Regions from separate parts of the Pontibacter sp. SGAir0037 genome, predicted to be linked through region 3. Evidence: riboswitches for the same ligand, from Rfam matches in the RefSeq annotation. Region 3 holds a riboswitch; each other region holds the start of a gene.
What was found. A riboswitch is a leader RNA that binds a small molecule or an ion and turns the genes downstream of it on or off. The one in region 3 is predicted to bind S-adenosylmethionine.

Region 1: linked by a shared signal. The riboswitch ahead of C1N53_RS02930 (O-acetylhomoserine aminocarboxypropyltransferase/cysteine synthase family protein) and the one ahead of C1N53_RS12690 (nitrite reductase) in region 3 are both predicted to bind S-adenosylmethionine.
Region 2: linked by a shared signal. The riboswitch ahead of metH (methionine synthase) and the one ahead of C1N53_RS12690 (nitrite reductase) in region 3 are both predicted to bind S-adenosylmethionine.

The regions. Positions count from the first base shown of each region.
Region 1 covers NZ_CP028092.1:726,701-728,973, reverse strand. The annotation lists gene C1N53_RS02930 (O-acetylhomoserine aminocarboxypropyltransferase/cysteine synthase family protein) at 1-1,306, opposite strand, end outside; SAM riboswitch class I at 1,572-1,681, opposite strand; gene C1N53_RS02925 (hypothetical protein) at 1,926-2,273, opposite strand, start outside.
Region 2 covers NZ_CP028092.1:3,856,502-3,858,774, reverse strand. The annotation lists gene metH (methionine synthase) at 1-1,184, opposite strand, end outside; SAM riboswitch class I at 1,259-1,366, opposite strand; gene rpmA (50S ribosomal protein L27) at 1,588-1,857, opposite strand; gene rplU (50S ribosomal protein L21) at 1,925-2,236, opposite strand.
Region 3 covers NZ_CP028092.1:3,114,304-3,116,576, forward strand. The annotation lists gene C1N53_RS12690 (nitrite reductase) at 1-1,551, opposite strand, end outside; SAM riboswitch class I at 1,979-2,085, opposite strand.

The DNA of each region.
Region 1 (2,273 bases), 2.4 Mb from region 3:
GTTTATCGAAAACTTTGGCAAAAGCCTGTTGAAAATCTGCTTTTATATCGTCTATGTGTTCTATACCTGCTGAAACGCGCAGCAGGGTTGGATCGACTCCTGCCCCCAACTGCTCTTCTGCCGAAAGCTGCTGGTGTGTGGTAGAGGCCGGATGAATGATCAGCGTTTTTGCGTCGCCTACGTTGGCCAGGTGGCTGATCAGTTCAAGGCTGTTTACAAATTTCTCGGCATGTTCTTTCTCTCCTTTCAGCTTAAACGAAAACACTCCGCCAAAACCACGCTTCAGGTATTTCTGGGCCAGCGCATGGTATTTACTGGAGGGCAAGCCTGGATAATTCACACTTTCCACCTCTTCCTGCTGTTCCAGCCAGGTAGCTAGTTCCAGCGCATTCTGCACGGTTCTGTCAACCCGCAGCGAAAGCGTTTCCAAACCCTGCAGCAGCAGGAATGAGTTAAACGGACTTAGTGCAGGTCCGAAATCGCGTAAACCTTCTACCCTGGCCCTGATGGCAAAGGCGATGTTTCCGAATGGCCCATCAGCTCCGAATACTTCCCAAAAGTTTAACCCATGGTACCCTTCCGCCGGTTCAGAAAACTGCGGAAACTTTCCGTTGCCCCAGTTAAAATTGCCTCCATCCACAATGACACCGCCAATGCTGGTACCGTGGCCGCCAATCCACTTTGTAGCAGATTCCACCACCACATGAGCGCCATGCTCCAAGGGGCGGAACAGGTAACCACCGGCACCGAAGGTGTTGTCTACAATCAGCGGCAGGTCGTATTTATTTGCCAGTGCTGCTACGGCTTCAAAATCCGGAATATTAAATCGCGGATTGCCAATCGTTTCCAAATAAATGGCTTTGGTGTTTTCATCGATCAGCTTTTCGTAGCTCTCGATCTCGTCGTTGGCAGCGAAACGGGCCTCTATGCCCAAACGCTTGAAAGAAACTTTAAACTGGTTGTAGGTACCGCCATACAGAAAGCTGGTCGACACAAAATTATCGCCAGCCTGTAGTATATTATGAAGTGCCAGAAACTGAGCGGCCTGTCCCGAAGCTACGGCAACGGCGGCTGCCCCACCCTCCAAAGCAGCAATGCGCTTTTCGAACACATCGGTTGTCGGGTTCATTATGCGGGTATAGATATTGCCAAACTCCTTCAATGCAAACAGATTGGCTCCGTGTTCTGCATTTTTAAACACATAGGAAGTAGTCTGGTATATAGGCACAGCACGTGACTGTGTGGTGGGGTCTACCTCCTGGCCAGCATGAAGCTGTAATGTTTCGAAACGAAATTCTTTTGACATGATGCTGTTATTTAATGATTTACAAAATTGTTCAGATAAGTTTATGCGTAAGCAGGTAAGGCTAGTATGGCCTGACTGCCGGCTAATTCAAAAAAGAAGCGGTCAGATCGTTATAAACAACAGCAGCAGGTAGAAAAGAAGATGCTGCCGCGCATAGACATCATGTCTGAGGCGTAAAAAAGAGGCTGCGACAAATTCCTTGTCGTTACAGATAATGCGAAATGTACGTGTGTTTGCTTGATTCCCTTTTTCATAAAATAGTATCAATTTATATTCATCCGGCACTTTGCCGGAATCAGGAATTAGCACCTTTACCTCGGTAGTTAGGTTGCTAGAGTTTCACAGAGCCTGTCTCTCCACTCTTCTGTATAAATCAACATCCGTAAGGGATAATTGACTTGATGCTACAATACTAGTTGCTGTTTTTTACAAAAACAAATTTCTTGTCTCTTTTTTGTAAAAACGGCAGTATTTACCTCGATTGGGTACGATGGCTTCATACGGATATGTGTTTGTAAAAGTTTGATTATGGATATAAAACACTTACCCATGCTTTACCTACAAACAAAAAAGGCACAAGGTATATAGTACCCTGTGCCTTCCTGAAATCGTGCTGATGCTATAGCAAAGAACTGATAACAGCTTTCCATTTCTCTGCCAGTTTCAGCTCTTCACCGAAGATCATACTTTCTTCGAGGCTATAGAACGGCAGGGCTTTATCCGGCTGCTTTGGGCTTACAGGAGAAAAGACCAGTTTAACGCTTTCAATAATTTTGCTATCGCCCGAATCCCGGCTGATTTTCTCTACACTGCACTGCCTCACCTCCCTTAGGTCTACGAATATTACCTGATCCTGATTTTCGCTTTTGTGTGTATAAAGCAGTTGCTTCTTCTCTTTATCCAGGCCTATGGCATAAGAAGGGCTCCAGAAGTCATATTCTGTAATTCTGAGTTGTTGTTTTTCTGC
Region 2 (2,273 bases), 740 kb from region 3:
ATAATCTGTGCACCTCCCTCTACCTGCTGCTGCGCTACCGACAGCGCCTCTTCGTACTTATCTTCTACTATAAGGCGGGCAAATTTGCGTGAACCAGTTACGTTGGTCCGCTCGCCCACATTAATGAACAACGTTTCCGGTGTAACAGTAAGTGGCTCTAAACCGCTGTAGCGTGGAAGAGGAGCTAAGTCTGTGGGTTTACGGGGCTTGTATTTTTTGGCCAGATCGGCAATTACCTTTACGTGCATAGGTGTTGTGCCGCAACAGCCACCCAATATGTTTACCAGCCCCTCCTTCAGGTATTCTTCTACGATCTCCCCCATTTGCTGGGCCGTTTCGTCGTACCCCCCGAAGGCATTCGGCAAACCGGCATTGGGATATGCACTAATGTACCTGTCAGAAATACGCGACAGTTCCTGAATGTGTGTTTTGAGCTGGCGGGCACCTAAGGCGCAGTTGAAACCAATGCTGATAATGGGCGCATGCGAAACAGAGTTCCAGAAAGCCTCTACCGTTTGCCCGGAGAGGGTGCGGCCACTGGCATCGGTAATGGTGCCGGAAATCATAATAGGCAGGTTTTTACCGCCATCGTCTACGAATTGCTGTATGGCATATAGCGCAGCTTTACAGTTTAAGGTGTCGAAAACTGTTTCTACCAGGAGCAGATCTGAGCCACCATCTACCAGGCCGCGCACCTGCTCGTAATACGCCTCTACCAGTTGGTCGAAGGTGATGGCACGGTATCCGGGATTGTTTACATCCGGTGAAAGAGAAGCTGTGCGGTTGGTTGGCCCAATGGCACCTGCCACAAAGCGTGGCTGCTTTGGCGTTCTGGCTGTAATCTGGTCTGCTGCCTCACGGGCTATTCGGGCCGATTCGTAGTTGAGCTCATATACAATGTGCTCCAGGTGGTAATCAGCCATCGCAATGGTGGTGCCGCTAAAGGTGTTGGTTTCTATAATGTCGGCACCAGCCTCCAGGTAATCTAAATGTATCTGTTTAATTACATCAGGGCGGGTGATCGATAACAAGTCATTGTTGCCTTTTAAGTCTCCCTGATGGTCTTTAAAGCGGTCGCCTCTGAAATCTTGCTCCTGCAGTTGATAGCGCTGAATCATGGTGCCCATGGCACCATCCAGCACAAGCACACGCTCTTTCAGCAGTTTATAAATAGGATGTGTCATGTTAGTGTCTTCTTCTCTTACGTCTTCGGCTTTCGCTTATCAAGAAGGACACCCAGGTGCAGAAGGGGATATCAATCTTATCTTCCCTGGATATGGTTACCAGGAGGGAGTTAGCACCAAGCTTTTATTCATGGTTGCTAAGACATCATCGGGCCCTGTCCCTCAGTCTTTCTTGATAAGAGATTGCAATTTAAGAAGATATAAGTAGTTTATGAAATTTTGTTATGTTTAATTATTATGCAGCCTGTTTATAAGCTGTAGGCGCGGGAGCCACCAGTTCGTTTGCATGCCCTGGCAGAGGTGTTTGCTGGGACAACAGCGGGTTAGCCGTCGGAAAAAGAAAAAGGGATGCAAGTGCATCCCTTTTTGATCTTACGCTGCCAGTGGCAGTTTATTTCTAATACTAAGCCTCAGCCTGTACTTTAGGAACTACAGAAACGAAAGAACGGTTCTTTTTTCCTTTTTTGAATTGTACAACACCGTCAGTTAAAGCGAACAGTGTATGGTCTTTGCCAATACCCACGTTCTGACCTGGGTGATGCGCAGTACCTCTTTGTCTTACAATGATGTTACCAGCGATGATATCCTGGCCACCATAAATCTTAACACCCAGTCGTTTAGAGTGCGACTCACGACCGTTGTTAGAACTACCAGCTCCTTTTTTGTGTGCCATTTTCTTACTATTTAATGCAGGCTGTTGCCAGACCTGAAAGTTTCAAACGATTAATTTCTTCTACTGCTTATCCAATGCTCTCGATCAGGATTTTTGTAAAATGCTGGCGGTGGCCATTCTTTTTACGGTATCCTTTTCTTCTCTTCTTTTTGAAAACAATTACTTTGTCACCTTTCACAGTGCTGGTCAGGATTTTACCTACCACCTTAACACCGCTCACGAAAGGAGCACCAACAGTAATAGTACCGTTGTCATCAGTAAGAAGAACATTGGCGAACTCAACGGCGTCACCTTCATTGCCGGAAAGCTTGTTAGCGTAGATGAACTTGCCGCTCTCTACCTTGGTCTGTTGACCTGCGATTTCTACAATTGCGTACATCAGCTTCAATGTATATTTTTAGATTTAGTCCGCAAAA
Region 3 (2,273 bases):
ATCGTTGATTACATAACGCAGGGCATCTGTAGCCCTCTTACTGGGCACTTTAATTACCTTATCGGCTGCTCTTCCCTCACCGTTGCCTACTGTGCCGCCACCTAACAACACCTGTAAAGCCGGTAACACATTCTGGCCGCTTTTTAAGGAGGAGCCATGGAAACCGATGTTAGCCAGCCCATGCTGACCGCAGGAGTTCATACAGCCACTGATCTTGATCTTGATATCTGTATTGAAGATCAGTTCAGGATATTCGGTATAAATAAGGTTTTCCAATACTTTGGCAAAGTTGGTACTGTTAGAGATACCTAAATTACAGGTATCGGTGCCAGGGCAGGTAGTAACATCTGCTACACTGTCGAACCCAAGCAAGGCCAGGCCTAAAGCATCCAGCTGAGAATAGAAATACGGCAGTGCCTCTTCCTTCACATACTTCAGCATCAGACCCTGGTTCTGCGTTACCCGTATTTCATCACCGGCAAAATCGTGCACCAGGGCAGCCAGCACTCTGGCAGTATCAGAACTTACATCACCGGTTGGCACTTTAATATAGATGCCAAAGTAATCCTGCTGCTTCTGGCGGAACACGTTTGTCTTTAACCAGGTCTGGTAATTCTCTGTGTTCTCAATTACAAAGTTAGGTATTTCTTTCGGAGCCGGCAGTGCAGGCGTAAAGTCTGCCGTTTTATCTACTTCAAACGCATGTACTTTCAGGGCTTTCTGCTCTTCTTTTATCAGGCGCACCACTTCCTCTAAGCCCAGCTTACTAAGCAGGTATTTAAACCGTGCCTTATTGCGGTTGTTTCGCTCGCCATAGCGGTCGAACACGCGCAGCACACTTTCGATGAGCGGAATTACCTGGTCTTCCGGCAGAAATTCATAGAGCGGCTGCGCCAGCATTGGCTGTGCTCCCAGCCCACCGCCTATCACAACTTTAAAGCCACGCACTGTCTGGCCGTCCACTTCCTGCAGCTTTGGAATAAAGCCCAGGTCGTGAATGTAGGTCATGGCTGTATCTTTTTCGCTGGAAGAGAAGGTCATTTTAAACTTCCGGCCCATCTCCTGGCATATAGGGTTGCGCAGGAAATACCGGAAAGCAGCATCGGCATAAGGCGATACATCAAATGGTTCGTTCGGATCGATACCTGCCTCCGGAGAAGCCGTTATATTACGCACGGTGTTTCCGCAAGCTTCCCGAATCGTGATGTCTTCCTTGTCCAGCCTAGCCCACAGTTCCGGTGTTCTATCGAGGCTTACATAGTGTATCTGTATATCCTGGCGTGTTGTCAGGTGCAGGTTTCCGGTTGAGTATTCGTCTGAAATACCAGCTATGTGCACCAGCTGTTTTGATGTTAATCTACCAAAGGGCAGTTTAATACGAATCATCTGCACACCTAACTGGCGCTGGCCGTAAATGCCACGGGCCAGGCGAAGACTTTTAAACTTGTCCTCCTGCATCTGGCCGGTCTGGTACAGCCTGATCTTTTTCTCCAGTTCGATGATATCCTTTTCGACTATCGGATTTTCTATTTCTGATCTAAAACTTTGCATTTCAGTTAATTAAAATCAATCTATTAAAAATGAAGCAGAACGATCACATCATTCCTTTCGCTTCAGTCGGTTCAATTCAGTATGCTTTAACTCTGTTTACGTCAGTTATATGTCAGCGACGTGCAGCAGAGGGTGAATTATGGTAATAAGGCTTTTTATTCTGATGTATGGCCCGGTACCAATAGGAATCAATATAAATAATCATCCGGCAAACAGGGCTATTAAAATTCTATAGAATTACTAGGAATTATTATTACTGAAAATACAACTAAAACACAAAGAAAGTTGTACCTGTGCAGCTGCTAGCAGTAACAACAACAGCAACAACTCATTTGCTGAACTCCGTAAAATGCAGGAATTATAAAAGGTTGGGAAGCCGGTTCCCTGAAATCAGAAGTGAAGCCTTTTGTCTTGTTCATGGTTTTTTAATTTATATTCCCCTGAAATTAAACTTGGGCAGGACTTGGCACCTTTCTTATCCGATGGTTGCCAGAGGGTCTCAGAGCCTGTTCTCTCGCCTCTTCTTTATAAATAACACGCCATTACACGACGGTATTCTGCTACAAAGATAGCAAACATTATTGATCTCCCAACCTATCGTTTAAAATTTAACAACAGACTTGGCTGATTAACATGATACTTGCAAAACCAGTTCTTATTTAAGTCAACTACTCCCCTCTCAATTCAACCTACGACTAAACAAGCATATTTAACGACTAACG